2 regions of the Staphylococcus simulans genome follow, and region 1 is predicted to be linked to the other one. Evidence: riboswitches for the same ligand, from Rfam matches in the RefSeq annotation. Region 1 holds a riboswitch; the other holds the start of a gene.

Region 1 (16,309 bases):
TTAGCATTATCGCCGAACCCCATACCAGCTACAATACCACTAGCCACGGCAATAATGTTTTTTAAAGCGCCTCCTAATTCTACGCCAACCAAATCGTTATTCGTGTATACACGCAGATATTCATTCATAAATAAATCTTGTGTTAATTTACTGATTTCTGGGTCTTTAGAAGAAGCTGCAACAGTTGTTGGTTGTTGAATAACTACCTCTTCCGCGTGACTTGGTCCAGATAATACAGCAACACCGCCATTATGTTCTGGCGCAACAGAATCTTCAATCATTTCTGATACACGTTCGAATGTTGAGTTTTCAATTCCTTTTGCGACATGGATAAACACTTTTTTTGAATCTAATTTCTCATCGATTTGTTTAACTACTTCTCTAATAGCTTTTGTTGGTAGTGCAATCAGATACGTATCTGAAAAATTGACAGCTTCTTCTAAATCAGAAGTGGCTTTAATTGTCTCTTCTAATTTAGCTTCGTTTAGATAGCGTGAATTTGTATGATAAGTATTGATTTCCTCAATGCTTTGTTTATTTTTACCCCACATTAAGACCTCGTGACCGTTTTGTGCGAGTACATTCGCTAATGCTGTACCAAAACTGCCCATACCAAAAACGGCAACCTTACTCATATACTTCATCCTTTCAATACTAATTTCGTTTTCTTGGAATTATTTTGATTGGTGTTCCTTCGAAACCAAATGCATCTCGAATCTGATTTTCTAAGTAGCGTTTATATGAGAAGTGCATTAGTTCTTCATCGTTAACAAATACCACAAATGTTGGTGGTTCAATAGCAACTTGTGTTGCATAGAACACTTTTAATCTGCGACCTTTATCAGTCGGTGTTGGATTCATTGCGATAGCATCTGTGATGACTTCATTCAATGTTGAGCTTTGAACACGTTTTTTATGGTTTTCGCTCGCTTCATTGATTAATGGGAACAATGTACGTAAACGTTGTTTTTCTTTCGCAGAAACAAATGCGATTGGTGCATAATCTAAGAATTGGAAGTTTTTACGAACTTCGTCTTCGAATTTTTTCATGGTTTTACTGTCTTTTTCAAGCGTATCCCATTTATTTACTACTATAACAATAGCTTTACCCTCTTCGTGTGCATACCCTGCAACACGCTTGTCTTGTTCAATAATACCTTCTTCAGCATCTAAGACAACAAGTACGACATTAGAGCGCTCTATGGCCTTTAATGCGCGTAATACAGAGTATTTCTCTGTTGATTCATATACTTTACCTTTTTTACGCATACCTGCTGTATCAATTAAGACATAATCTTGTCCTTCATAAGAATATTCTGTGTCAATGGCATCGCGTGTTGTTCCGGCGATATTAGAAACAATAACACGATCTTCCCCAAGAATTGCATTGACTAAGCTGGATTTACCAACATTAGGACGTCCGATTAAAGATAATCTGATAGTGTCTTCATCATAAAGATCATCGCCTTCATCTTTGAAGTGTTTAGCTACTTCATCTAACAAATCCCCTAAACCAAGTCCATGTGAACCTGAAATTGGGAATGGTTCTCCGAAACCAAGTGCATAGAAATCATAAATGTCTGCTCTCATTTCTGGATTATCAACTTTGTTGACAGCTAAAACGACAGGTTTATTTGTTTTATAAAGCATCTGCGCAATCATTTCGTCAGTTTGCGTTAATCCTTCACGTTGGTTAACCATGAAAATAATAACATCTGCTTCATCAATTGCGACTTCAGCTTGTGCTCTGATTTGTGTTTGGAATGGTGCATCAGATAATTCAATACCGCCTGTATCAATGATATTGAAGTCATGTGTCAACCATTCACCGCTAGAATAGATGCGGTCTCTTGTAACGCCGGGTGTATCTTCTACAATCGATACACGCTCTCCGACAATTCTATTGAATATTGTGGATTTACCGACATTCGGTCGACCTACAATAGCAATAACAGGTTTAGTCATAAGCTAACTTCCTCTCTTTCATATATCTAGTTAATTTTATCACATGGCTTATTTAAAGCAAAAGAAATTTAGGCAATAAAAAAGTCAAGACTGTAAAGTGTGAAGTTAGGACACTTACTACAGTCTTGACTGATGTTAGCGAATTACTTATTAAAATTTAAGGTTTTTCAATTTGTCGCCGAACATTTCACCTAATGTTGGGTTATCATTATCTTCTTCTTCATGTTTACCTTCAACATAGTCACGTGATTCGTCATCGTCGATTTGAAGTACTTCTTCTTCAGCTGGTACAGCTGCTTTGATAGAAAGTGAAATTCTTTCATTTTCTTCATCAACGCTTAGTACTTTCACAGTAACTGTTTGGTTAGGTGCCAGTACATCGCTAGGTTTAGCGATATGTTTGCGACTGATTTCTGAAATATGAACAAGTCCTTGAACGCCAGCAGCAATTTCTACAAATGCGCCGAAGTCAGTTAATCTTACCACGCGACCTTCAATAACTGAATCCGCATGGATTTCACCTTTAATACTTTCGAATGGGCTTGGTAAAGTATCTTTAATTGAAAGTGAGATTCTTTCTGAGTCTCTTTCAACAGATTTTACTTTTACTTTAACTTTTTCGCCCACTGAAACAACGTCTTCCGGTTTATCAACGTGTTCGTGAGAAAGTTCAGATACGTGAACTAAACCATCAACACCGCCGATATCTACGAAAGCACCAAAGTTAGTTAAACGTGCGATTGTACCTTCAATTACATCGCCTTCATTAAGAGATTCTAGTAATTCAGCTTTTTTAGCTTCATTACGCTCTTGTTCAACTGCTTTACGGCTAAGGATGACGCGATTATTTTCTGGATCAAGTTCTTCAACACGTAGTTCTAAAACTTGTCCATCAAAGCTTGAAAAGTCTTCAATGAAATCAGTAGAAATTAATGAAGCTGGGACAAACCCTCTTTGTCCTACGTCTACAACTAAACCGCCTTTAACGACTTCAGTTACTTTTGCTTCGATAATTTCGTTATTTTCTTGTTTCTCTTGTAAATATTGATAAGACTTCTCTTGTTCTAATTGACGAATTGAAAGGATATATGCACCTGTTTCATTTTCTTCGTCATTTTCTACCTTAGTCACATAAGCTTCTACCGCATCTCCTTCTTTGACAACCTCATTTGGGCTATCAATATGATGAGTAGATAATTGACTAATCGGTACAATACCGCTAAATTTGCCACCGTCGACATCAACAATCACTTGTTTTTCTTCGACTTTTTGGACTTGTCCAGAGATTTTATCTCCTTCTTTAATTTCATTAATCATTGATTCATTGAATTCTTCAGTCATCTTGTATGCCTCCTTGTACACTACATAATTATAACATCTTACAAACTGACAGAATTGTCAAGAAATTCACCTCTATTCACAAAAAGTGAAGAATTCTCTCAAGTTCTGCAGTAAAAAAGTATTATTTTTACGTTCCAATGTACGTATTTATTCTCACTATAATATATACCACAAAAACTCATTTATTATTCACAGTATGGCATAATTATTTGAATCTGTTAGCATCGCCATAGAATGATTATGAATTTTTATAATCAAATTAATATAATTAACATCAGCCTAACATCTGAAATTATGACTGCTTGTTTTGTGTTTCACTGATAAGTTGATTAATTACTTCAGCTACTTCTTCGATAGATTTTCCAGTTGTGTTCACAGTAATTGCATCATCTGCTTGACGTAATGGAGATATTTCACGAGACATGTCGTAATCATCACGTGCTTTGATTTCTTTTTTTAATTGATCTAAAGAGGAAGGAATTCCGCTTGCTTCATTTTCTTTTTGTCTGCGTTCAGCACGTTCATCAACAGATGCAATCATATATACTTTTAATTCAGCATCTGGTAACACTACTGTGCCAATGTCACGTCCATCCATCACAATCCCTTTCTCAGCAGCTAATTGTTGCTGTACTTCAACCGCAAATGTTCTAACTGGTTCTTTAGATGCTACGTAAGAAACATTTTGTGTGACTTCGTTAGAACGTAAGAAATCTGTAATATCTTCATCGTTTAACAACACACGTTGACCTTTCACATCATCATAAACCAATTTTAATGTTACATTTTCAATAAGAGATTGAAAGTCTTCTGGTTTACCTTCTTTTAAATATTTATAGGTAATTGCACGATACATCGCGCCTGTATCTACATAGATCATAGAATGGCTTTCAGCAACCTTTCGTGCAATGGTACTCTTGCCCGCTGCTGCAGGGCCATCAATAGCTATATTAATTAAACTCATATCTAGAAAACCTTCCCTTGTCGTTTATTCATATTTATTTTATCATAAAAACGTATTATAGAGATAGGAGCGATGACATTGAAAAAGATTTTAGTCATGCATACCGGTGGTACAATCAGTATGTCTGAAGATGAAAGCAATAAAGTAGTAGAAAATGAAGAAAATCCCATTTCAAAGCACCATGATATTATCAAACAATATGCAGACGTTACTGAGATTAATCCTATTAATCTGCCGTCTCCCCATGTGACAATTGCAGATGTTGTTAAGCTCAGGGATGTTATTGAAGAAAACAGCAAGCATGATCAATACGATGGTTTTGTAATTACACATGGTACAGATACTTTAGAAGAAACAGCATACTTATTAGATTTAATTACACAAACTGACAAACCTATTGTAATCACAGGTGCAATGCGCTCCTCTAACGAAATCGGTTCAGATGGATTGTATAATTTCATTTCAGCACTTCGTGTGGCTGCTTCAGATGATTCATCTGATAAAGGTGTAATGGTTGTATTTAATGATGAAATTCACACTGCGCGAAATGTAACTAAAACACATACATCAAATACGAATACTTTCCAAAGTCCTAACCATGGACCATTAGGTGTATTAACAAAAACGAGTGTACAGTTTCACCATAAACCGTACAGACATAAAATTTTAGATAAAATCAATCCGAAATTAGATGTACCTATTGTTAAAGCTTATATGGATATGCCGAGTGATATTTTCTTGTTTTACAGTGAAAGAGCAGTTGACGGTATTGTAGTTGAAGCCCTTGGGCAAGGTAATTTACCCCCTACTGCTTTAAAAGGATTAATGGCTTGTTTAGATAAAGGTATTCCTGTAATCCTGGTATCAAGATCATTTAACGGTATTGTTGGTCCTATCTATGCTTACGAAGGCGGCGGATACGATTTAGCACAAAGAGGCGTCATCTTTTCAAACGGTTTGAATGGTCAAAAAGCACGTCTTAAGCTCCTTGTTGCGATGAGCAATCATTATGATAAAGAACAACTTAAAGCATACTTTGATGCACAAGTATAATTGGATATAACTAAAAACCGAGAAGAAGCTAGTACTGTTTCTCGGTTTTTTGAGTATTGAATTAAGATTCAAGCGGTGTTTGTTTTTTAGCAACAATATTTTGTGCAATAATGCCACCGTGGAACTTGCCATTTTCAATGAAAATAGTATTTGCATCATTACCAGCTGCAATAACACCTGCAATATAGCAATTTTCTACATTTGTTTCGTAGGTTTCTCTATCATACACAGGTGCAGTACCGAATTCATTTGTATTAATATCGATACCAATCGTTTGTAAGAAGTCATAGTCTGGATGATAACCGATCATCGCAAAGACATAATCGTTAGGAATTGTATAAGATTCGCCTTCTTGTTCAAATGTTAGGCTATCCTCATCAATCTTAGTCACGTTTGCATTAAAATGCATATCGATTTTTTCATGTCTTACTAATGATTCGAAGTTAGGTAAAATCCATGGTTTGATTGCTGATGAATAATCTGAGCCACGGTAAAGTACTGTCACATTTGCACCTGCTTTTTCTAGTTCAAGCGCCGCATCAACTGCTGAGTTTTTACCTCCAATAATCACAACGTTTTGGTCAAAATAAGGATGTGCTTCTTTGAAGTAATGGAAGACTTTTGGCAATTTAGCACCCTCTACTTCCAATTCGTTATGTTGACCGTAATAGCCTGTCGCAACAGTCAAGAAACGACATTGATACGTATCTTTAGTTGTTGTAATTGTGAAGCGTTTACCCATTTTTTTAACTGTAAGCACTTCTTCAAATGCATGAATATTTAATTGATGATACTTAACAACTTCTCTATAGTACACCAACGCTTGATTTCTTCTTGGTTTATACTCTTCAACGATGAATGGTACATCGCCGATACTTAATTTATCACTAGAAGAAAAGAATGTTTGATGCGTAGGGTAATTATAAATAGACTCTACAACATTCCCTTTTTCTATTACTAATGTTTCAATTCCTTTTTTCTTTTGTTCAATCGCAGCACTTAACCCACAAGGTCCGCCGCCGATAATGATACTTTCTACTGTTTGCATACAGTTGACCTCCTTCTTCACACCCCTAATATTATATCAGTCATACAAATTTTTAAAAGGTATTCATCTTTTTTCATCTAAGAAAGATTAGAAATTGTGAAGCATTAATGAAAGAAAAAACCTCACTACCATTTTGTAGTGAGGCTACTATCATTATTGTGGAATAACTAGTTGTTGTCCATTTGAAATATTATTGTTGCTTAAACCATTTGCACGTTTGATTTTTTCAACATTTTCTGGTGTACCTTCACCATAATATTGGATTGCAATTCTATATAAGTTTTCTTTACCGTATACTGTATGTGTTTGGCCACCTTGATTATGTTGTTGTGCTTGTTGCGCTTGTTGGTTTTGGTTGTATTGATTGTTTTGTTGACCTTGCTGATTTTGATTATATTGACCGTTTTGGTTTTGTGCAGCGTTTTGTTGTTGATCATAAGCATTTTGGTCTTGATCTTGTGCTTGTGATTCGTCAGTTGCTTCTGAATCTGAAGCGGCATGATGTTTAGAATGATCGTGTTTTGCTTTATCAGATTTTTTATCTTTGTTTTTGTCTGCTGCTTTTTTATCTTTATCTTCATTTTTATCTTTATTTTTGTCTTTATCCGATTTTTGTGCAACTTTGTTGTCGTCTTGTGCTTTATGACTGCCTTGTTCTGTTAATGCTAAACCAGCAAAAATTGCGATAGCTGCGATTAATAATAAGCCTAAAAGTAAAGGAAGTAATTTTTTTAATCCGCCTTTATTCTTTTTAGGAGGTTCTCCGTCATTGCCAGCACTGCCGTTTCCGGAACTACCATTGCCAGAACCGCCATTACCTGCGCCTCCGTTTCCAGTACCTGCATGCGCTGATTTGCTTGCAGCAGCGCCTCCAGCTACACCAGCCGCACCGGCAGCTGCAGCTTTTTTACCAGAGTTGTCTTTTTTCGCAGTGTCTTTCTCTTTAGGTTGTTCATCAGCTTTTTGTTTTTCGGCCTTTTTCTTATCAGAATGTTTTTGAGCGGCTTTACCAGCAGCAACGCCTCCAGCTACACCAGCTGCACCGGCAGCAGCAGCTTTTTTACCAGAGTTGTCTTTTTTTGTTGTGTCTTTCTCTTTAGGTTGCTCTTCAGTTTTTTGTTTTTCATCTTTTTTCTTATCAGAATGTTTTTGAGCAGCTTTACCAGCAGCAGCGCCTCCAGCTACACCAGCTGCACCAGCAGCTGCAGCTTTTTTACCAGAGTTGTCTTTTTCAGTATTTGTGGGTTCTTCTTTTTTGATATCCTTATCTTTCTTATCTTCTTTAGTTTCAGAAGCTTTTTCATGATTTTTTTCTAAATCTTTACCGATAATACCGCCGCCAACACTGCCTGCTGCTGTACCTGCATCTTTTTTCTTGCCGTTTTGTTGACCTTTTACAGTTTCAGAAATATGACCTTTTGACTCTTTTTTCGTTGGTTCTTCTTCTTGGCTATGTAAGTCATTTGGTTTTTCTGTTTTTTCTTCACGTTGATGTGTTGCAGTAGCACGTCTTCTTTGACGTCTTTTATGCGCGTTTCTCGGTGGGAAATGTTGTTCCTGCTTTTCTTTTATAGGTTCTTCTTGATGATTTGTTTCTGTGTCAACTGACTCGTCTAAATGATCAGGCTTTTTATGAGATGGTTTAGGATCAATCGATTGACGGTTGCGTTCAAAATCATCTTTGAAATTGTTGTTTGACAACGTCATCATCCTTTCTATATTAAAAATATTTTTATTTACATATGTAGTGTTCATACCCTAAATGAAGAGGTTGAAAAACACATCTTGTAAGTTAATTATAACTTGCAATACATACTAAGCAAAGAGAATTATACCCTATCTGCAACTTGTTTTTCAAAATAAAGTATCCATTTAACTACGTTGTCACAAGTTTATATTATTTCTACTAATATCTCTAGGATGTAAGTGGTTATTCACTAACCATAACATTAAATCAAAGGATAATGATTAATATTAAGTAAATATTTGGTTTAATTTTTCTAAATAATCCATTTTTCTTGCGACTTTCTTTTTATTTAATACATTTATAGGTTGAATTGTATTATCATTGTCACAACATTTTTCTGTCGGAGTGATCGTTTCTCCGAAATATGACATTAAATAATGACGTCTGCAAGTTGTTAAGTTTTTGTATCCCATCATGGTTAATAACCCTTCTTTTTTGCGTTGTTCTGAGATTGAGAAAATCGTTTTTATTTGTTCGATTGTATATTGAGTTGCTAAAACATCAAGAATTTCTGCCTTTTGTTCAGGTAAGTTGGCACCTTGATCAAATGCATCAATATCAGCTTCAGTTATGATATCCGCAAAAAGAATAGTTTCTAATAAGAAATAGTCGTCTGGTTGATAAAGACTGATAGCTTGGCTAAGTTGTCCATCCCTTCCGGCACGACCAATTTCTTGAAGGTAACTTGAAGGGCTGACCGGTAAATGATAATGAATGACTGTGCGGATATCAGGTTTGTTAATTCCCATGCCAAATGCACTTGTTGCGACAATCATAGGAATTTTATTTTGTATGAATTGTTGTTGTACAGTTTGTCTTTCTTGATATGATAAATCACCATGGTATATGCCGGTAAGGTAACCTTCATCATAAATCATTTGCGCTAGTTCCCTACACTTTTTCTTTGAAGATACATAAATAATAGTTGGTCCTGAATGTTCTATGAAAGATTTTAACCATTCATTTTTCTCGGCGTTATTTTCAAAGTTGAGATGAGATAACATAATATTATCTCTGCTCATTTTGGTTTTGACCACCTTCAATTTTGTCTGTACGATATCTTCTATATCCTCTTGTAAATGTAATGGTGCAGTCGCAGTCAGTGCGAGCAATGTCGCTTTTGGAAATTTTTTAGTGATTCTGCCAATTAACGCGTAATGCGGTCTGAAATCATAACCCCACTCTGTAATACAGTGTGCTTCATCAAGCACAATCATACCTAAATCTATCGAATCAATCCATTTAATATTATCTTGATGCAAGATGAATTCAGGACTTAAAAAGATAAACTTTGATGATTTCAATTGTTTTAAATTCTTCATCTTTTCTTCATAACTCATACCAGAGTGAATGTAACTGACAGAACGCTCTCCGTTCTTTCGCATCTGCATAACTTGATCATCCATTAATGAAATTAGAGGAGAAATGATAAGTGTGGGTTTTTGTTTAATATAAGTCGGCAGTTGATAGCACAAACTTTTACCACTACCAGTAGGTAAAATGCCTAAAGTGTGCTGATGATTCAATACATTTTCGATAATAGGTTTTTGACCTTCTTTAAATGAATCAAAGCCAAACCATTTTTTTAAAGCTTCTTCCAGCATCAAATCCCCTCCCTCGCTAATATGGTAATCGCAAGTTTAATTTCGAAATAGCTCATATTAGGAAACGCTGCCTTAAAATTTCGTAATCGTTCTTCTTGGCGGTCAATATAAAATGTTTTAAATTCATTTAAATCTTCCTTATCCAAATACAAGCTGTAATCAGTAAAATATCCTTTAATATATAGCTCAATGATATGGTCTTCAATTGTATTTAATTTTACGCCTTCTTTTTGTGCAATTGCTTCTAACGATAAACCGTCATTTACTAACTTTAATGTATCTTTAGTATTGATAGAAAGCGCAGGTAAGATAATAGCTTGGTGCAAGGTAGGAAAAGTCTCTTGATCTTCCAATAAATGCATCATCTCGACTAAATCATTCATTTTAATGATGGCTAACTCTGACATTTTTAAATTTTCGATTAAGCTGACTTGTTGGTTCGTATACATGACTTCATCATAACCTTGTAAGAAATAATGCAATATAGAACGCGGCTGTGCTTGGTTTAATAGTTCGAAAAGCTGATATATCTCTGTTTTAAATGCATCTAAGCTTTGCTGTGCTTCAAGCTTAAAATAAATAGTTTTTACTCGCTTTTGTACTTTACTGATTTCTGAAACGGGTATAAAAGAAAGCGTGTGATGTTGTTTGAATGAAATGGTTTGTATTAACAACTGCAAAACTTGAAAAGTCTGTTGGATACTTTCAAAGGTATAACGTGTTGAAACTTTTAACGGAATTGATGATAAATCTTCGTTATTCTGATGATAGATTCGTTCGAATGACGTATATTTTAAATCAGGTTGACTATGATATAATGATAAAAGTTGTTGGCTACATGCATCAAAGTAGGTTTGATGCGTTTTAGCACCAATCAGTATATTGTAGATACTTTTGTCAGTTTTATAATGAAATGCATGTTTTTTTATGTATTGAATTATTTCGTTCAAATCCATCATCACCTATGACTTATAGTATTGAAAAAAGATAAACTGGTGTTAAAATATAAATTACGTTATCAGTGTAGCATTTTTAGAGAAGGAGGCGAAGTAAATTGGCTAAATATACGATTGTAGATATGGATACATGCATTGCTTGCGGCGCATGCGGTGCTGCAGCACCTGACATTTATGATTATGATGATGAAGGTATTGCTTATGTTATCTTAGATGATAATGAAGGGACAGCGCCTGTTCCAGAAGAATTATACGAAGACTTAGAAGATGCAGACGAAGGTTGCCCAACAGATTCTATTAAAATTGCAGACGAACCGTTTGATGGTGATGCATTAAAATTCGAATAGTATCAATCGTGAGACCAGTTGGCTGTCTTCGCTCAACATAGATTGATAAAACAAGACAGATGATGTCTTAAAAAATCCCCCGGAAAAATATTTCCGGGGGTTTTTTAGTTTGTTATTAATAACGCAGTGCTTTCTTTAATCGTTTATATAACAATAAGAAAACGATAGATACTACGATACCTTTAATAATATTGAACGGTATAATACCAGATACTATTATGATTTTTAAGTTTTTCATGACATCGCTTAAGTTCATAATCATACCGTAAAGCGGTAATAATACGAAGTAGTTTAAAACACTTAATACCAATGTCATGACGATTGTACCTACAATGAGGCCAATGATGATATTGAAGCGGCTTTTAACCGCTTTGCTGACATAGTACGCAGTTAATAATAAACTTACTGCTGCTACAAAGTTTGCTAAAGGCCCAATTGGATCTCCCATGTTAAATAAGAAATTCAATAAGTTTTTAATCAATTCGACGATGATGCCTGCTATAGGTCCAAAAATAAAGGTTGCTAATAAAGCAGGTACATCACTAAAATCTAAAGTTAAGTACGGAGGCAAAAATGGTAAAGGAAATTTGATAAACATCAAAATAAAAGCAATTGCACTCAACATACTTATGACGATGAAACGTTTGTTGTTTTGTTGATTCATAAAGGCTCCTTCCATTCATCTACGTGAATAGGAGGATTTCATTGCACAACAAATAAACCCTCCATCTTCTCCCATCCAGACTATACTGTCGGCTCTAGAATCTCACTAGATCAGCCATATCTATCAATCGATAAATACAGGTCGCAGGCTTAAATTACTGCCGGTTGGGAATTGCACCCGACCCCGAAGATGAATTTCATTAATATTTTATTTTCCTATTTATTGTAGCCGATTTATCTTAAAAGTTCAATCCGATTGCTTAACTAGGAAAATAAAAAAACTTGGGCGTTTCGCCCAAGTTAAATGATTATGCTTCATGATGATGTGGTTTTGGTAATTTAATAATGAAAGTCGTGCCTTTACCTAATTCACTCGTTAAATTAATTGTACCTTCTTGTGCTTCAATAATCATACGACTGATGAATAGACCAAGTCCTGTTCCCTCTTTGCCGCGTTTTCTAGAAGCATCTACTTTATAGAATCTATCGAAAACTAATTCTACATGTTCAGGTGCAATACCACTGCCAGTATCTGAGATATATAAAATATCGTAATTATCATCTTCGCCAGTTGTGATTTTAATGGAATCTCCAGGACCAGTATATCTTGTCGCATTATCGACTAGGTTTGTAAGTACTTGTTCCATTCGATCCGAATCATAGAACCATAATTGGTTGTGTGTCTCTGGCGCGAGATCTATATCAATTTCTAATTCACTTGCTTGTTGACGATATTTCAACTGCATGCGATCAAGCAATTGGCTGATAGGTTGCACTTCTTTGTGAATAGATAAGCCTTCAGCATCCATTCTCGCAACATTTAACAACTCATTGACTAATCGATTCAAACGTTGTGTCTCATCTAAGACAATAGAAAGCGAATCTCTAATTTCTTCAGGTTCTGAAACTACACCGTCTACAATCGATTCCGTATAACCTTGCAATAAGGCAATTGGTGTTCTGAGTTCATGTGAAACTGTCGCAATAAAGTCTTTTTTCATTTGATCCAGTTTGTGTTCATTTGTCATATCTCGAATGATTGCGACAATACCACTGCTGCCGTTTGGTTGGAATTGATCAATATAACTCATAATTACCACATAATAACGGTTATTGACTTCATATTCTTCAAACTGTGTTTCCTTATCTGTGAAAGTATTATTCATTTGTTCAACGAATAATGCTTTGTTTTCTCCATCAAGCTCATTTTCCATTTGCTGAGCGAGTTGGTTAGATAGGATGATTTCCCTATTTTCATTAATACCCAATACACCTTCAACCATCGAATTGATTAAACTTTCTCTAATATTTTTAGAAGCTGAGATTTCATCAATATGACGTTGGATTTCATTGCTCATCAGGTTGAATGAGTGTGCGAGTTCACCTATTTCATCTTTTGTATGAATATCGTTCACTAAAGAATAATTGCCTTTAGAAACGCCGGTTGCTTGGGTTCTGAGTTGGCGAAGCGGTTTTGTGATTCGTGATGATAAGAAGAATGCGAATACAGTGGTCACGATTAAGAAAATAACCGCTGTAACAAGTATGATAATGGTAATAACATTATTTGTATCATCGATGCTTTTTAGGTCTTGGTAAATAAAGACTGCACCATTAGGATGTGTGTTATCAACTTTTGTTGGATATCCTACTAAAACATACGTATGTTTTTGACCATCAACAGTCATTTTAATATGTTCAGATGCTTTTTGTTTATTGTCAAATACTTGCGCAAAGTCTTTATCTTTTTGAATCACATCCATCATTTGTTCTTTGAATTTTGAATGTGAGTTATAATATTCATCCTTTTTATTTTTCATTATAATCAAACCGCTTGGGCCTTCGATAAGCATTTTACTATGTTTGATAGCTAATGATTTATTATCTGACTCCTCTAGCAGATTACTGATACGATGTGCATCGTTGACTAAAGAATGTTCAGTATCTTGCGTATAATACTGTTGGATGAATGTGATTAATGCAGCACTAAGTAAAATTAAAACTGTCGTTACTATTAAAATAATAGTTAACCACAGTTTTATGACGACATTATTGAGTCGTTTCATCGTTGTTGTCGACCTCAAATTTATAACCAACGCCCCATACAGTTTGAATCATTTGAGCTGCATCTTTTGAGACACGGTTTAATTTTTCTCTGAGTCGTTTAACATGAGTATCTACAGTACGCAAGTCTCCATAGAACTCATAATGCCAAACATCTTTTAATAATTGTTCACGGTCGAATACTTTGTTAGGTGTTTTCGCTAAGAAAATTAATAATTCGTATTCTTTAGGTGTTAAATTGACTTGTGTACCATCTGCAAGTACACGGTGTGCATCATTATCAATAACCAAATGCTTAAATTCGATTAAATCTCTAGCATGTGGTTCATTTTGATCTGAAGTTGCTGTTAGCGTGCGTCGTAATAAAGCTTTTACTCTAAGTACGACTTCTCTTGGAGAGAATGGTTTGACGATATAATCATCTGCACCTGATTCAAATCCTTCTACACGGTTCGTTTCTTCCCCTTTTGCAGTTAACATAATGATTGGAGTTTCTTTGTACTCTCTCAAACGGTTTGCAACTTCAATACCATCGATTTCGGGAAGCATCAAGTCTAACAAGATACAAGCATAGTCATGATTTAAAGCTAAATCTAATGCTTCTTTGCCGTCTCGAGCTTCTTCGATATCAAAAGATTCTCGTTCTAAATATAATTTTAATAGTCTGCGAATTCTTTCTTCATCATCAACGACAAGAATTTTTGTCATAATTTTATGTACCTCCCATATGAGCATTCAACAATAGTTGTCCAATAAGATAGACAGACAAGTCCTAAAACATCATAAACATCATGAATGATTTCCTGTATTGATAAAATATCTGTCATAACTTTCTCGGATTTAATAATTTGAGTATCGTCTTCGTATTTTTATTATATATAAAGGTTGTAAAAAAAGACGATTTTTCACTACAAAGCATATTATAACATAAGCATATATCAACAAGTTAATTGTAACCTTGTGAATAAAAATAGATTAACATAATTTGTGCATAATTTCACAAACTTTTATGCTGTTGCTACAAGTTTTAACCATTTGCGGCTAAATTGCGAAGTTTTTTTACTTCATGTGGCGTTAAGACACGTCCTTCTCCAGCGTTCAAGCCTTTTAATGTCAGACCACCCATTTCAATACGCGTCAATTTTGTTACTTCATGACCGAAATGTTCGAACATACGACGTACTTGTCGATTTCTACCTTCTGAAATTGTAATTTCAACAAGTGTTGTATTTTTTTCTTTATCTTGATTTTTAATTTTAACTTCTGCTGGATGTGTTTTTCCGTCTTCTAATTGAATTCCTTTTTCAAGTTGTTTCACTTCATCGCGCATCAAATAACCTTTTAATTTAGCTACATATTTCTTTTTAATTTTATAACGAGGATGTGTCATTAAGTTTGTAAACTCGCCATCATTAGTTAAGATAAGCAATCCAGATGTATCGTAGTCTAAACGGCCAACTGGATAAATACGTGTTTCTAAGTCTTCGAAATAATCAGTTACGACTGTTCTGCCTCGATCATCAGATACACTTGTGATAACTTGTGCTGGTTTGTAGAATAAAATATAAAGTTTGTCTTCTTGTTCTAATTTAACGCCTTCAACTTCAACATTATCTGAAGGTTTTACTTTAGTACCTAATTCAGTTACAGTTTCCCCGTTCACTTTAACTTTACCTTCTGTAATTAATGTTTCTGCTTTTCTTCTAGACGTATAACCGCTATTTGCGATACGTTTTTGTAATCTCTCTAATTCTTTACTCATTATTATCTCCTTTTTGGTTAATTAAATTGTTGAAGAATGATTCTATTTCTTCTTCCTCTTCTTCGGTCGTTGGTAATTCATCTATATTTTTCATGCCGAATACATTTAAGAATAGCGGCGTAGTATATAATTGTTGGCTTCTTGAATTGTCTTCATCTTTAGCTTCGATTAACCCTCTAGCAATCAATGTTTTGGCAGCACCATCAGAATTAATTCCTCGTATGACTTCAATATCACTTCTTGTGACAGGTTGGTTGTAAGCAATGATTGAAAGGACTTCCATGGCTGCTTGAGACAGTTTCATATTAGATTGTTGCTTCACAAGTTGTTCGATATAATCAGCTAATGCTTGTTTAGTTGTCAGAACTAATGTGTTTCCATATTGATGAATCATGAGTCCGGGTGATTCATAGTCAGCTACTAATGCAAGCAATTCTTCCTCAGAGATATCTAATATGTCTTGCAGCTGAGTTATTTCTAACCCCTCATCCCCTGCTGTATATAATAAACCTTCTAATATTCCGATTTGCTTAAGCGCCATAATTTACACCTCGAGTTATATTAATGTCTGCGAATTCTTTATCTTGTGTAATTTGAATAATGCCTGATTTAGACAATTCTAAAATTGCTAGAAAATGTGTAACGACATGCTCTGTTGTCTCTTTAAAAGTGAACAAACTGAAGAAATTAAATGACGTTGCTTTTGCCAAACGTTCAGACACTTGTGTTGACGCTTGTTCAATCGTAAATGTTTCTTTTTGGATAGTAACTTGTCTCGGCGTGTCAAATGAAGCT
Region 2 (16,309 bases), 260 kb from region 1:
TGGTTTGATTGCAGCAATTGTCGTCGCTGTTATCTTCTTTGTCTTATTCTTAGTTGTCTTAAACAGTAAGAAAAAGGCTAAGTTGAAAGCAGAGGAACAATATGAGGCAAAAGAAAGAAGTATAAAAGAAAATTATGAAGACGAGCTTGAAAAAGAACGCGTCGAACATAAAAAAGCGGTCACAAAACAACGCGCTGATTTCGATGAAACAGTGACAGCAAAAGATCGTGAAATCGATGCGCTGAAGCTCTTCTCGAAAAATCATAGTGAGTATGTGACAGACATGCGTTTAATCGGTATCAGAGATCGTTTGGTTAAAGAAAAACGTATTCGACCAGAAGATATGCATATTATGGCGAATATCTTCTTACCTAAAAATGATTTTAATGCGATTGATCGTATCAGTCATTTAGTCTTAACACGTACAGGCTTATACATTATCGATTCTCAATTACTTAAAGGACATGTTTATAATGGCATCAGTCAAGAACAATTCGGTACATTACCAACCATTGAACAAGTCTTTGATGTGTTGGATTTAGATAAACGTCATCCTCAAACATTAGTGTTAGATGAAAATGATGATAAGCAATCAGCTTCATTTGTAAACTACTCAAATCAATTAAAAGAAGTTGAGCACTTAGCAGATACATTGAAGCGCGAATTGAATTTGAAATATACACCAATGGCATTACTTTATTTCAATCCTAAAAATGAAGGTGCAGTGACAATTTCAAATTACGCACAAACAACAAATACTAAAGTACTAGTTGGACCAGAACAATTAGATGAATACTTTAATAAATTCGTTTTCCATGGACGTATTCAATATAATGTTGAAGACTTACAACGTGTTATGGAAGAAATTGAATCATTTAATTAATACAATATGCACTGTTGACTGTAATTTTACAGTTAGCAGTGCATTTTTAATTCAAAATGTTTTACAGTTTTATTCATTGTGCATAGCATAAAGGTAAAGCAACAATGCAAGGAGAGAGAAAATGAATACATTTACGCTATATAATGGACAAACGATGCCACAATTGGGACTTGGCACATATAGAATTGAAAATAGTGATGAATTAGCACAACGTGTATCATTTGCGATAGAACACGGTTATCGCAGTATAGATACAGCTGCACGCTATGGAAATGAAGAAAAAGTAGGAGAAGGCATTAAAAAAGGTATTCAAGCCGCTGGCATACACCGCTCAGATTTATTCATTACCTCAAAACTATGGTTAGATGATTACGGCAGAATGAATGTAGAAGAAGCTTATCAACGAACTTTAGATAAACTTGATTTAGATTATTTAGATTTATATTTAATGCATTGGCCTGGCTCTAATGAAGAAGAAATGATTGATACATGGAAAGGCATGGAAGATTTATTAAAACAAAATAAAGTTAAAAATATTGGTGTCAGCAACTTTCAACCGCATCATTTAGAAAGTTTGTTGTCACATGCATCGATTAAACCAGTGATTAATCAAATAGAATTTCATCCTTATTTAACACAAAATGATTTAAGGTTGTATCTTAAAGCGCAACGTATTCAAGCAGAAGCTTGGTCACCATTTATGAACGGCGACATCTTAAAAGATGAAACAATTCAAGCTATCGCTGACGAAGTAGAGAAGTCACCTGCGCAAGTTGTATTGAGATGGCATATTCAACATGATGTTATTGTGATTCCTAAATCCATTACACCTTCACGCATTAAAGAAAATATCAACGTGTTTGACTTTGAGCTATCCGATGACCAAATGAAACGTATAGATCTATTAAATCAAAATAAAAGTATAGACGCAGATGTACCATCTTATAAATCATATTAATCAAAAAGAAGCGTTACCCTTTACAGTGAGTTGTAAAAGATAACGCTTCTTTTATGCGATAACATAACCGATTAGGCATGCGATAAAGCATAATCCATATTGTAAAAAGCTATACGCAATAAAAAGCATACGTTGTGACTTAGTGGTCAACATATTGGTTAATTCCAGTGATAGGGTAGAGAATGTAGTTAAACCACCTAAAAATCCTACAATAATCAATGGAGACAACCAAGCTTGTGCAATTGCGATACCTGATAGCAAGCTGATTAAGAAACTGCCTACTAAGTTGACAATAAGCGTTGCTATTGGCAGCTGAGTAGATAGTTTTGAACAGCTATTTGTGACAGCTGCACGGACTACAGCGCCTAAACCGCCACCAAGCATTACTAATAAAAGGTTACTCATGACTTAAGGCACCTCCAGCTTTACTACCGATATAGCATACTGCTAAACCAAGAATATAGCTTGAAATCGCGTAGACAAAAAGTAAAATATATTGCTGATGTTCAAACATTTTTACCAGTTCAAATTGAAATGTAGAGAACGTGGTTAATGCACCTAAAAATCCAGTTGTAATTCCTTTTTTAAGTAAAGGATTAGATTTAAAAGTTTGAATTACCAAGACGGAGACTAAACCCATAAAAAAGGCACCCGCTAAGTTAGCAATAAAAGTTCCGATTGGGAATCCTTGGCCATGATTTAATTGTGAAAAGACAAATCGCAGCAAGGCACCTAGTGCGCCTCCTACGAACACATATAAATACTGCAAAATATCGCCTCGTTACATTTTTAATATATAAATAATGCTACTGTTATAGTGGATTGTCAATTAAAATTTAATCATACCAAATGAGATTAAAGAAGTAACGATATGAATAACAATCACTATAAATAAGATGATAGGTAATATTTTACTGGCTTTACGAATCCAATCTGTACGTTCTTTTGAATGTTTAATAGATTTATCTGCTAAAATGATCGCAATAATTAGGATAATTGCATTAACAACACTGCTTGTAATTATTTTTTTCGCAATTGAATGAAACTGCTCGTTTAACAGTGGATTATACATGTTAAAGTTAAAACTGATGATAATAAGGATTATAGTAAGGTAAAAATAAAGTTTTGACCGTGACATGATGACCTCCGTTTCTGTACATTCTTTTATAATATCATAAAATTTTAGAGGGTTGTGGTTTCTTTTTTAAACCTTTATTAACAATTCTGCTGTGAGTTAATCAATCGCGATTTAAACGGGGGAATGTTATAATCAAGTTACTTTAGACAGCATTGAAAGTTAACAGTAATAAGGAGGCACTTATTTTATGGTAAAAGCAGATTTGAATGTAGAAGTATTTGCGGATGGTGCAGATATTGAAGAAATGAAAAAAGCTTACAAAAATAACGAGGTAGACGGATTCACAACAAACCCGAGCTTAATGGCTAAAGCAGGTGTTACAGATTATAAAGCATTCGCTGAGGAAGCTGTGAAAGAAATTCCAGATGCTTCAATTTCATTTGAAGTATTTGCGGATGATTTAGAAACAATGGAAAAAGAAGCGGAAATTTTAAAACAATATGGTAAAAATGTTTTCGTTAAAATTCCAATTGTGAATACAAAAGGTGAGTCTACAATTCCTTTAATTAAAAGATTATCAGCTGACGGCGTACAATTAAACGTAACTGCAGTATACACTTTAGAACAAGTTAAAGAAATTACAGATGCAGTCACAGAAGGTGTTCCAACTTATGTTTCTGTCTTTGCAGGACGTATTGCGGACACTGGTGTGGATCCATTACCACTAATGAAAGAATCTGTAGAAGTAACACATTCTAAAAAAGGCGTAAAATTATTATGGGCAAGTTGTCGTGAATTATTTAATGTCATTCAAGCAGATGAAATTGGTGCAGATATTATCACATGCCCAGCAGGCGTTATCAGCAAAATTCCAAATATCGGCAGAGATATCAATGAATTATCAGTAGATACTGTTGAAGGATTTGCGAAAGATATTCAAAAATCAGGACTTTCAATTCTATAATTAAATGAGAAATCTAGTATCATGATAATTGATTCTAGTATAAAATAAAGGCAGAAATAATCTTTACCAAGGTATCAGTCCTTATCGTAAAGTTATTTCTGCCTCTTTTTAAAATTTTACCAGGCAGGTGTATAGATGTCGTGAAAAAAGAGCAATTTGAAACTAAAGTAAAAAAGCAACTTTGGTTCCTAAATAAGAAAGAAAAAGATCAGTTGAACCAAGTTTTAAAGGATTTAGAAAACGATCAGACTGATACATTAACTTATAAACAGCCTATCAAGTTTTCAAATCAATTTTTAAGAACGCATATCTTTAAAAAGCGTCATCAAGGGACAGCCTCACTATTCTTAATTATTGTTGGGATGCTACTTATCAATGCATTATTACTAGGTTTATTTTTATTTGGTTTACTAACGAGTTTAAGTGTCGTTCAATATTTTGTAAATCCACAAGTCGATTTATCACTTGTACAATTAGCATTAATTCTAATAGGTGGCATTATATCGCTGATCGTCGCAAGTATTTTAATGAAAATCGTTACAGCATTCTTTACAAAAAAGTTGTTAGAAAATCGCTTTAATCAGCGTCATGAAAAGTCATAAAATGTAAGAAGATACATTCTAACCACTTACGATGCACAAATGAGTAATGGGCGTTTACGACTAACTGCACACCATTTTTAAAGATCAGTCTTGTCGTATAGCGTTCTTGTTTTAGACCTATGATTTCCAAACCATTTACAAAGTACTGGATAGGTGCACGTTTATTCTGTATAGGGAATAAAATGGTTTGTTGATTCACGATTAATGGCAAGTGTTTACGAATATTGAGCATTTGTTTCAATTCATATGATGCATATTTAGATTGAGGTGATTCACGTCTTAATAATGCATTCATATAAGATTTTAACGGCACTTTCGTTAAACCATGAAACATGTTGTAAACACATTCTATTTGGAAAGTGTGATGAGGGTAGGAAGTGAAATATAAAATTCTTGGACGTTCACAAACAACCATTATGACATCTCTCCTTTAAGAAAGTGTTTTAAAGGTGCAAGTTTATGGCGAACTTGCATTTGATACTTTCTGATTGTAGTCGCTGACTTCTTCATCAAAGTTTGTATTTCGAACTGTTTATAACCACATAATTTTAAATTCAACCACATGCGTTCATAGTCATTAAGCAGCAAGTAATATTCAGATGCGATCAACTGCGTGAGATAATTGTAATCTGAGTAATCACTTGCATCTTTAATATCGGAGATGATTGCTTGATTACTCTCTTCTAAAACTTTACTTTTCTTTCTAAATAAATCGATGAGATAGTAGTTCAGCCTTTGAAATAAATAACCGCTCATGCTATTATGAATGGACGTATCAAATTGTCGTAATAATGACCACATTTTGATGGATAAAAGTTGGGCATATTCGTCAATATCATACTTAATATTATATCTTTTTAATAAAGCATAAATGATACCCTGGTGTCGGATGATTAATGTCTCTATGTTCATCACTTCACACTTTCAATCTTTGTACATAACATATTATTTCTGGTTGGTTTGAGTTTAACGAAGCGGATTAATTCTTTCATTTGCTAAATGTACAAAATAGGTGTTAAATAGAAGGGTAGAATTAAATAATTTAACAAAATAAATTGTAGTTTTCGACATAATAAGCATGATTAAACATAATTTACTAATAGATGGGAGGATTCCATGGATTACGCACACTTGAATTTAGAACACTTTTTCGCACGCCATGATGAATTGGATATGATTAAAGATAGTTCAGATTTTGTAATGATTAATAATATGACAAATGAAATGATGTATCGTGATGGCAAAATTGAAGGTACAATCGATTTGAACCGTTACTACTATAAGAATAGATCAGAAGCAGCTAGTTTTATAATTATGGAGTACAAACGCCCGGAATAATTAAAAACGAAAGCTAGTATTCGCCTGTTTATTACAGAAATGTCTGTAGATAAATAGGCTGTTTTTTATTTGAAGGATGTTATTTTGCACGAATCATGTACTGAGGTTATAGAAATGTTATTGAAAGAATACAGCAATATTACATTCTGACTTCAAGCACGTTCTATGGAATAAGATATGATAGAATGGTGGTTGGATAACTCTAAATTGTGATACACTGCAAAAAGTGTTAAGATTTAGAATCAAAACGAAATAATTTTTAAGTGTTATAAAACCGTAGGAACTATGGGGATAGCTCGGTAAGAAATAAATCAGTCATCATGAATGCGCCGAGAAGCTTTAACACCGTGTTACATAGTGTTAAGCAGTTCACTTTAACTTGACCTAAGAGGTGTAATTATGACGAAACACAAGAAAGGCTCTATCTTCGCAATAATAGGGCTGCTTGTTATTTTGGCTGTGACAGGTTATATTTTCTTTTCTATGATTTCCGACCAAATATTGTTTAAACATGTTAAAAAAGAAGAAACAGTTGAACATTTGGACGTAACTCTGAATCAAGCAGCTAAAAAACAAATTAATAACTATACAAGCCAACAAGTTTCCGACAAAAATGATAGATGGCATGATGCTACAGGAACAGAGATCAAGAAAGCCATGGACAGTGAAAAATTTATCGATGATAAAACTCAAAAGTATCAATTCTTAGATTTATCTAAATATCAAGGTATCGATAAAAATAGAATCAAGCGTATGCTTGCTGACAGACCTACATTATTAGCACATACTGAAGACTTTATTCATGCAGCTAAAAAACGACAAGTAAATGAAGTATACTTAATTTCACATGCTATCTTGGAAACAGGTGCTGTAAAAAGTGAATTATCAAAAGGTGTAGAAATTGATGGTAAAAAATACTACAACTTCTATGGTGTCGGCGCATTAGATGAAGACCCGATTAAAACGGGTGCTGAATATGCTAAAAAACATGGTTGGGATACACCAGAAAAAGCGATTGATGGTGGTGCAGAATTTATTCATAAGCACTTCTTATCAAATCCAGATCAAAATACGTTATATAGTATGAGATGGAATCCTAAGAATCCTGGTGAACACCAATATGCAACAGATATCAAATGGGCAGAAAGCAACGCATCACTTATTGCAGATTTCTATAAAAAGATTAATACTGAAGGTAAATACTACAAGTTATTTGTTTATAAAGATGACAAAGAACATCAATAATAATTCAATATAATATATAGTTTAAAGCGAAATGATTAAATGAATGTGATTTAATTGTTTCGCTTTATTTTTGTTTGTTGCATAATAGAAGGTGAAGCAATAAACAGGGTAGTTATGTAGGAAGAGTAGGAGGTTATTTGTATGCGTGTTGCAATAATCGGAATGGGCACTGCAGGTGTCAGTATTTTAAGACAATTAGAACAGCACCCATATTTCAAAGAACTAAACATTGATGTTTATGACAATGCTAAAAATATGGGACAAGGTGTACCATTTCAAAATGACAGCTCACAATTACTAATTAATTTACCAAGTAAGGATATGTCATTAAATTCTAAAGATCAGGAAGAATTCTATCGTTGGTATCAACAACAAAATGATTTTAAATTTGAGAATGCGACTTATTTACCAAGATTTGTCTTTGGACATTATATGAAAAGTTACCTCGATAAATTTAATGACATGTATGACAATATTCATATTATTACTGAAAAAGCGACTGAAATGTACTTGGAAAAAGGTTTTGAAAAAGATGCGCATATTCAATACTTTATTTGTACCAATCATGAACAAGAGGCATGTCGTCAATATGACTATGTCTTTTTGACAGTCGGTACGATGGCGTATCATGACCCATACCAGTTAAAAGGATTAAAAGGATTTATTAAATCACCTTATCCCACATATGAAACATTAAATACAGTGGAAGATACGGATGATATCGCAGTAATCGGAACAGGTTTATCTAGTCTTGATGTTATTCGTTATGTTGTGAAGCATCATCCTAACTTGCCATTGACGGCTGTGAGTCGACGTGGAGAGTTGCCAAGTGTCAGAGGGGAAATGCCAGAAATTACATTAAAGTATCTAACTAAAGAAAACTTTAATCAGATTATTAAATCTCATTTTGGTGTAGTTCCACTAGAGACTGCTATTCATCTCTTTAAGCAAGAGTGTGAGGATTTGAATATCCCACTTCAACAGCTTATCAATCGAAAAGTCGGCGACCCAATTAAAGATTTAAAATATGATTTAGCTCACCCAGAAATATTAGGTGTATTCCAAAGTTTATTAGAAACGATAAAAGAAAATATGAACTGGATTTGGAATAGTTTAAGCATTGAAGATCAAAGGGAGTTTATGAAACGCTACATGCCGATTTTAAAAGCGAATTCCAACCCAATGCCGCCACGCACAGCACGTTTGCTTATAGAAGAGATAGAAGCGGGACACTTGTTAATCAAAAAAGATTTAGAAAAAGTTGTACAAGAAAATGATACCTTTGTTTTCAAATATAAAGATTCAAACGAAACTGAACAATATAATGTTGTGATTAATGCGACTGGACCTAGAACACAATTAAAAGATTTAGATGAAGATGACGGCTTTTTAATTGATATTGCGAATAGACAAATTGTGCAAGCGCATCCGATGGGCGGCATTCAAATTGTGCCTGAAACAAATCAAGTCATCAGCCCGAGATACGGAACACTGCCACACTTAATTGCGATTGGTCAGATTACCAATGGCATCAACCAAGCACGAAATGGTGTCAATATGATTGTGCGTCAATCTGTACAAGCGGTTAATAGTTTATATGAATTTCATTCGGAGAATAGATAATCATTAAGTAATAATTATTGTCAGTTAAATTAAAATAAGCTATGATAAATATATGAGCAAAGTATTGCTCGTTCGATTCAGAAACAATTTCATAAAATTCTTTCGGGGCAGGGTGCAATTCCCAACCGGCAGTAAAAACATAAGCCTGCGACCTGTACTCTATTTTAGAGTATGGCTGATCTAGTGTGAATCTAGAGCCGACAGTGAAAGTCTGGATGGGAGAAAGAATCAAGACGTCATTAAATATGATTTAAAACGCGTATTTAAGTGAAGTCTAGTTTGTGTTAGCGATTTTTAACATGGGTGGACTCTGTTTAAATACGGTGATGATACATTTTTCCGTTGCCTCTTTAGTTAGGTGACGGAATTTTTTTATTTTAATGAGGTGATTGTTTGAATCGATTTTTACAAAATGCGATTGCATTAGCAAAAATGGCTGAAGGCCAAACGGGTGTGAACCCTGCTGTTGGTTCTGTCGTGGTTAAAGAAGGCAGAATTGTCGGTTTAGGTGCGCATTTAAAACAAGGTGAACGTCATGCGGAAGTACAAGCCTTAGATATGGCAGGTGCAGATGCAGAAGGCGCAACGATTTATGTTTCGCTTGAACCTTGCACACACTTTGGTTCTACACCGCCTTGCGTCAATAAAATCATTGAAGCAGGTATTTCAAAAGTTGTATATGCGATGAAAGATATAACTTTAGATTCACCTGGTGATGAGATTTTAACTGAAGCAGGTATAGAAGTGGAATATCAGCATGATGCACAAGCAGAAGCTATGTATACAGATTTTTTCAAAGCTAAACAAGCACAGATACCTGAAGTAACTTTAAAGGTGAGTGTCAGTTTAGATGGAAAGCAAGCGACAGATAACGGTCAAAGTAAATGGATTACAAATCCAGGTGTGAAACAGGATGTGTTTAAACATCGAGCAAGACATGATGCTATTCTAACCGGTGCAGGTACTGTACAAGCTGACAATCCGAGTTTAACGGTAAGGTTAGAAGGAGAAAGACAGCCTGTACGTGTGGTGTTAGCGAGAAGCGGTCATTTGGATTTCACACAAACTTTATTTACTGATCAACTGACACCTGTGCTTGTGTATACAGAAAATACACAATTAAAAACAAAAGAGCATGGGTCTAATATTCAAATCATTGTATTAGATGATTGTTCTATTGAAACTATTTTAAAAGATTTATATCAAAGAGGTATCGGCTCAGTCTATGTAGAAGCCGGACCTAAAGTGACTTCACAATTTCTCCAATCACAGTGTGTCCAAACACTGATTATTTACTACGCCCCGAAAGTAATTGGAGGTTCTGGCAAGTATCAGTTTTATCAAACTGACAATGTACTTCCTTTAGAACAAACTCCTCAATTTGAAATTGACCATTCTGAAATCATCGATCAAAATATCAAAGTTGTATTAAGAAAGAAGTGATTTCATGTTTACCGGTATTGTAGAAGAAATCGGTACGGTTGATCGCCTTGTGACAGAACAAAATGTCATAAAACTCTCGATAGCATGTGAAACAATTTTAGAAGATATGCATATCGGCGATTCAATCAGTGTCAATGGTGCATGTTTAACAGTAACTTCCTTTAATCAGAAATCCTTTGATGTGAATGTTATCAAAGGTACAGAAAATAAAACGTATCTCAATCAACTGACTAAAGGCAGCTCGGTCAATCTTGAACGTGCTATGCCGAGTCAGGGCAGATTTGGTGGCCATTTTGTGTTAGGTCATGTCGATGAAGTCGGAAAAGTACTAAAAATCAGACCGTCATCTAATTCTAATATCATGACCATACAATGTCCTAAATCTATTACTGACCAAATGGTTCAACAAGGTTCAATCACGGTTGATGGAACAAGTTTAACGATTTTCAGATTAGCAGAAGGCCAATTTGATATTCATTTAATTCCAGAAACAAAACGCGCAACGATTTTAGGTCAAAAGCGTGTCGGTGATACCGTGCATTTGGAAGCGGATATGTTATTTAAATATGTACAAAAAGCAATTTCAAATCAAAATACTGAATTAACGCCAGATAAATTAGCGCAATTCGGATTCTAAGAGGAGTGTTCAGAAATGCAATTTGATGATATCGAAAGTGCAGTTGAAGCACTAAAACAAGGTGAAAGTATTATTGTTGTGGATAATGAAGACCGAGAAAATGAAGGGGACTTAGTAGCTGTAACGGAATTGATGAATGAAAATACAGTCAATTTTATGGCACGAGAAGCACGTGGTTTAATTTGTGCACCTCTAGCTCCTTCTATCGCACGCTCATTAAATTTAGAGCCGATGGTTAAAGATAACAGCGATGCATTTGGTACAGCATTTACTGAAAGTATTGATCATATCGATACTACGACAGGTATCAGCGCTGCTGAGAGAATGCTGACAGCTAAAGCTTTGATTAATGATGAGAGTACAAGTGCAGATTTTAATCGACCAGGTCATTTATTTCCATTGATTGCTAGAATCGGCGGGGTTCTAGTACGTCCAGGACATACGGAAGCGGCTGTAGATTTAGCAAGTATGACAGGCTCAAAACCAGCAGGTCTCATTTGTGAAATCATGAATGAAGACGGCACAATGGCTAAAGGTGAGCAACTCCAAGCATTTAAAGAAAAACATCAATTAAAAATGATTACCATTGAATCTTTGATTCATTACCGTAAATTGCATGAACAGCACATGCATGCAAAAGCTAAAGTAAAACTACCTACAGATTTCGGTACATTTGATATGTATGGATTTGAATCAGATTATTCACATGATGAAATTGTAGCAATTGTTAAAGGTGACATTCAAAACGTTGAAAATGTACGTATTCATTCATCTTGTCTGACAGGTGATATTTTCCATAGTCAACGTTGTGACTGTGGTGCTCAATTAGAAGCAGCAATGAAATACATCGATGAACACGACGGTATGGTGATTTACTTACCACAAGAAGGTCGAGGCATTGGCTTAATTAATAAACTGAAAGCCTATGAACTGATTGAACAAGGTCACGATACAGTCACTGCAAATTTAGCATTAGGTTTTGAAGAAGATTTACGAGATTATTATCATGCTGCTGAAATTTTAAAACACTTCGGCATTGAAAAAGTGAACTTGTTAAGTAATAACCCAGAAAAATTCAAAGGGTTAAAACATTATGGTATTGAAGTTGAAAAGCGAATTGAACTGATTGTACCTGAATGTAGTCACAATCATGATTATATGCAAACGAAAAAAGAAAAAATGGGACACATGATTTAATAAATTTTAACGATATTATTGGAGGAATTAACATGAACTTTGAAGGTAAACTATTAGGTAAAGATTTAAAAATCGGTATTGTTGTGAGTCGTTTTAATGATTTTATTACAGGTCGCTTATTAGAAGGGGCTAAAGATGTATTAGTTCGTCATGAAGTAGAAAATGATAATATTGATGTAGCATATGTACCAGGTGCATTTGAAATTCCACTAGCTGCTAAAAAATTAGCAGAAACAAATAAGTATGATGCAGTGATTACATTGGGTTGTGTCATTCGCGGAGCAACATCTCATTATGATTATGTATGTAATGAAGTTGCAAAAGGCGTATCAAAAGTGAGTGATACAGCAGGGTTGCCAGTAGTCTTCGGTGTACTAACAACTGAGACAATTGAACAAGCAATCGAACGAGCAGGTACAAAAGCAGGCAATAAAGGTGCAGAATCAGCAATGGCTGCAATTGAAATGGCAAACTTATTAAAATCAATTCAATAAGTGTTTTTGAATTAAAAATAACAGACAAAAGGCAAGGCCGATAGTGGTCTTGCCTTTTTCATGAATACAGTATTTACTTGCGTTTCTTTAAGCCTTTGAGACCGAAACTTAAACCAATAACTGCAGCAATTGCGCCAGCGCCTACAGCAAGTGTTTTAGGTTTCACAAATTCTTTGACAGCTAAATTTAAATTTTGCGGACGTTCAGCTAAACGTCGCATAAAGTATCCGAACCAATCTTCGCCAAATGGAACATAGATACAGAAATGATAACCGTCTTCGGCAATTTCATAAGCTAACTCTGAACGGAAACCATACAACATTTGAAATTCGAAATTATCACGATCTATGTTGTTCTCTTTAATGAATTTTTTAACATGATCAATGATTTTGTGGTCATGTGTAGCGATAGATGTAAAATTCTTCGCACTTTTCAGTCTTTTTTCGATAAGCTTAATGTAATTCTCATCGATGTCCTCTTTAGTTTGGTAGGCGATAGACGCATTTTCTTTATAAGCACCTTTGACTAAACGTAATCGAATGTGCGGGTAATCTTCAATCATATTGTCGGCTGAATATAAATAAGCTTGAACTACTGTTCCGATGTTATCATAATCTTTTGATAATTCATCCAATACGTAGAGGATATTTGATAAGCCTGCATATTTCTCGGTATCAATATTGATATGAATATTACCAAGTGACTTTGCTTTTTCTACAATTTCTCTTAAGTTCTGTTCTGCCAAATCTACATCGAACTCTGCGCCTAATTGACTGATTTTAAGAGAAATATGTGCGTCTAAATTGTTGTCGTAAATTGCTTGTAGTACAGTTAAAATAATTTTCTTTTCTTTAATACTTTGTTCTTTTGAATCTACAAATTCACCAAGACAATCGACAGTCACCGTAATCCCCTTATCATTAAGTGTTTGGATTGTCTTAATAACTTCATCAATCGAGTTACCAACAACTACTTTACTGGCACCTAACATAGGTCCGTATTTTCGTGCTGCTTGGTTCAAAAAAGTGTTATTTGATAAACTGATAAAAAAATCTTTGACTAATGGCATGTAAATTCCTCCCATACAACTCTGTTAAAAATAGTGTATCATGTTTCATAAATGTATGAAAACGTTAACAATATACAAATATACTTATTTATTTATAAATAACACTAATAGTAAATTATGTAATCGATATGAGAAAAGAACACAATACTAAAAAGGTTATCCTTAATTCAGTTGAGTATATATGTCAGTTCTAAATAGATTTTAATCGGTTCGTTTTGATACAATAATAGTAATTAATTCAGTAGAAGGGTAGTCGTTGATATGTGGAAGTGGGAAACAGAAAGTGAAGCAAAAGGTGTCATAGTTATTGCTCATAATATATTAGAACATACAGGCAGATATGCCTATGTGATTACATCACTCAGACGAAATGGATATCATGTGATTATGGGTGATTTGCCTGGACAAGGCCAAACTTCAAGATCTAATAAAGGTCAAATCGACAACTTTGAAGTCTATCACGAACATATCTTGGAATGGTTGAGAATAGCGAGTGAATATAAATTACCTACATTTTTAATGGGTGTCGGCTTAGGCGGTTTGATTACATTAAATTTAATGGAAAGAACTGAGTTGCCGATTGAAGGTATTATTTTACTTTCGCCATTAGTTGCGTTTAAGACAAATGCTAAAACACGCAAAAATCTATTTACATCTAATATTGGTGCAGGCGTTAAAGATATGCGCTTTAATGTAGGCATTGAACCAGAGCATTTAACAAGAAATGAAGAAGTTATAAGAGAAACTAAAGAAGATGGTTTGATGCTGACAAAAGTATCTTACCATTGGTATAAAGAAGTTGTTCATGTCATGAAAAAGACTTTAGAACATTTAGAAGACATCCAAAGTATCCCAATGTGCTTAATGTATGGGAAAGAAGATCAAATTTTAGACACCGATGCGATTGTAGAAATCAAAAAACGTGTAAAAACAGACGAACTTTATTATAAAGCATGGGAAGGACTCTACCATGAAATTCATAATGAACCAGAGCGTCCGCTAGTCATGCATTATATCCTTAGTTATTTAAATAACAAAGTCAATGCATTAGGTTTTATACCAAATGACATTGATGATCAAATTGAAATTTAATCAAAAAGGCGCTGTAATAACCTTTACCATTACAGCGTCTTTTGTATTGTCGGTAAATGTTTACAATGTGTAAAATTTCCAAGCATTTCGCATTGATTTTATAGGCTGAAATTGGTATCTTGTATATGTGAAATAAATCACATAGAAGCGATTCTAAATTGGAGAGGGTAAGTAATATGAGTAATGTAAAAGCGAATAAAGTAGTTTTAGTAGGCGATGGTGCAGTAGGTTCTAGTTATGCATTCGCTATGGTAGCACAAGGTGTTGCTGATCAATTAGTAATTATTGATTTAGTAGAAGAAAAAGTAAAAGGCGATATACTAGACTTAAACCATGGTATGCCTTATGGTGAATCACCATCTATCGTTACAGCAGGTTCATATGCTGATTGTTCAGATGCTGATTTAGTTGTTATCACTGCAGGTGCACCCCAAAAACCTGGTGAAACACGCTTAGATTTAGTAGAAAAAAATACTAAAATCTTCAAATCAATTGTGGGTCAAATTATGGACAGCGGTTTTGATGGTATTTTCTTAATTGCTGCTAACCCAGTAGATGTGCTTACTTATGTCACTAAAAAAGTTTCTGGTTTACCAAAAGAACGTGTTATCGGTTCTGGTACAATTCTAGATACAGCACGTTTCAAATATGAATTAGGTGCAGAATTCGGTGTAGCACCTGAAAGTGTTAATGCTAGCATTATTGGTGAACATGGTGATTCAGAATTAGCAGTATGGTCACAAGCAAGTATTGCAGGTCAAAATTTATATGATATTTTAAATGGTGATCCTGAACGTGCAAAACGTATTGAAGAAATCTTCTTAAATACACGTGATGCAGCTTATGACATCATTAAAGCTAAAGGCGCAACTTATTATGGTATCGCAATGGGCTTATTACACATTTCTAAAGCCATTTTACGTAACCAAAATCTTGTATTAACAGTTTCAAGTTACTTAGAAGGTGAATACGGTCATAAAGATGTTTACATCGGTGTACCAACACTTGTAAACCGTGCAGGTGCAGTGAAAATTTATGAAACACCTTTAAATGAAAGAGAAACTAAAGAGTTTAGCCACTCTGTAGAAGTATTAAAAGAAACAACTAAAAGTGTAGATAAATTATTTAACTAAGTTTAAATACAAGAGCAGCTATCGCATTATGCGGTAACTGCTCTTATTTTTATACTCAGATATTATCTTTTTTCAATCGCGCAAATATAAGGTGGATTATTTTGTTGGTTAATAAAACCGTATTGTAAGACATGTGCTTTTTGTTGATCGAATTGTTGAAGATATTCAAAGACAACATTGCTTTCTATTCGACCTTCAGGATGGCCAGGGTAAACCACAATTACAATAATACCTTCTGGTGCTAACATTTCAAAAAGTGACTCAATGGCTTGTATAGTAGTTTCAGAAGTCGTCACAATATGTTTATCACCTTTAGGCAAGTATCCTAAATTAAAGATTGCCGCATCAATCGGCAAATCTTCTTGTTTGATGTAGCGTGATACATGTTCATGTCCATCTAAGATCAAAGTAGTGTTGTTATAATCTTTTACTTTCTCTCGTGCTGCTTTGATAGACGCTTCCTGTATATCAAACCCATACACATGCCCCTTTGGAACATGCTGGGCTAAAAATAATGTGTCATGTCCATTGCCGCACGTAGCATCTACTACTG

What was found. Region 1 has a riboswitch for FMN ahead of MUA87_RS06710 (ECF transporter S component). Riboswitches for the same ligand answer to the same signal wherever they lie in the genome.
Region 2: it holds a riboswitch for FMN, as region 1 does, so the genes downstream of both, ribD (bifunctional diaminohydroxyphosphoribosylaminopyrimidine deaminase/5-amino-6-(5-phosphoribosylamino)uracil reductase RibD) here and MUA87_RS06710 (ECF transporter S component) in region 1, are expected to answer to the same signal.

The regions. Positions count from the first base shown of each region.
Region 1 covers NZ_CP095100.1:1,427,494-1,443,802, reverse strand. The annotation lists gene MUA87_RS06760 (NAD(P)H-dependent glycerol-3-phosphate dehydrogenase) at 1-635, opposite strand, end outside; gene der (ribosome biogenesis GTPase Der) at 655-1,965, opposite strand; gene rpsA (30S ribosomal protein S1) at 2,116-3,306, opposite strand; gene cmk ((d)CMP kinase) at 3,599-4,270, opposite strand; gene MUA87_RS06740 (asparaginase) at 4,349-5,323, shown strand; gene ypdA (bacillithiol disulfide reductase YpdA) at 5,385-6,371, opposite strand; gene MUA87_RS06730 (LysM peptidoglycan-binding domain-containing protein) at 6,525-8,078, opposite strand; gene MUA87_RS06725 (RecQ family ATP-dependent DNA helicase) at 8,346-9,722, opposite strand; gene MUA87_RS06720 (helix-turn-helix domain-containing protein) at 9,722-10,678, opposite strand; gene MUA87_RS06715 (ferredoxin) at 10,777-11,025, shown strand; gene MUA87_RS06710 (ECF transporter S component) at 11,141-11,689, opposite strand; FMN riboswitch at 11,749-11,884, opposite strand; gene MUA87_RS06705 (ATP-binding protein) at 11,997-13,754, opposite strand; gene MUA87_RS06700 (response regulator) at 13,738-14,460, opposite strand; gene MUA87_RS06695 (pseudouridine synthase) at 14,780-15,514, opposite strand; gene scpB (SMC-Scp complex subunit ScpB) at 15,507-16,055, opposite strand; gene MUA87_RS06685 (segregation and condensation protein A) at 16,045-16,309, opposite strand, start outside.
Region 2 covers NZ_CP095100.1:1,163,853-1,180,161, forward strand. The annotation lists gene MUA87_RS05405 (NERD domain-containing protein) at 1-883, shown strand, start outside; gene MUA87_RS05410 (aldo/keto reductase) at 1,005-1,841, shown strand; gene MUA87_RS05415 (fluoride efflux transporter FluC) at 1,893-2,246, opposite strand; gene crcB (fluoride efflux transporter CrcB) at 2,239-2,610, opposite strand; gene MUA87_RS05425 (hypothetical protein) at 2,671-2,979, opposite strand; gene MUA87_RS05430 (transaldolase) at 3,167-3,883, shown strand; gene MUA87_RS05435 (hypothetical protein) at 4,024-4,485, shown strand; gene MUA87_RS05440 (hypothetical protein) at 4,460-4,819, opposite strand; gene MUA87_RS05445 (sigma factor) at 4,900-5,397, opposite strand; gene MUA87_RS05450 (hypothetical protein) at 5,602-5,823, shown strand; gene MUA87_RS05455 (peptidoglycan release complex glucosaminidase SagB) at 6,223-7,068, shown strand; gene MUA87_RS05460 (FAD/NAD(P)-binding protein) at 7,210-8,691, shown strand; FMN riboswitch at 8,786-8,922, shown strand; gene ribD (bifunctional diaminohydroxyphosphoribosylaminopyrimidine deaminase/5-amino-6-(5-phosphoribosylamino)uracil reductase RibD) at 9,085-10,134, shown strand; gene MUA87_RS05470 (riboflavin synthase) at 10,139-10,771, shown strand; gene MUA87_RS05475 (bifunctional 3,4-dihydroxy-2-butanone-4-phosphate synthase/GTP cyclohydrolase II) at 10,787-11,968, shown strand; gene ribH (6,7-dimethyl-8-ribityllumazine synthase) at 12,001-12,462, shown strand; gene MUA87_RS05485 (proline dehydrogenase family protein) at 12,536-13,531, opposite strand; gene MUA87_RS05490 (alpha/beta fold hydrolase) at 13,793-14,623, shown strand; gene MUA87_RS05495 (L-lactate dehydrogenase) at 14,800-15,756, shown strand; gene MUA87_RS05500 (tRNA 5-(aminomethyl)-2-thiouridylate-methyltransferase MnmM) at 15,819-16,309, opposite strand, start outside.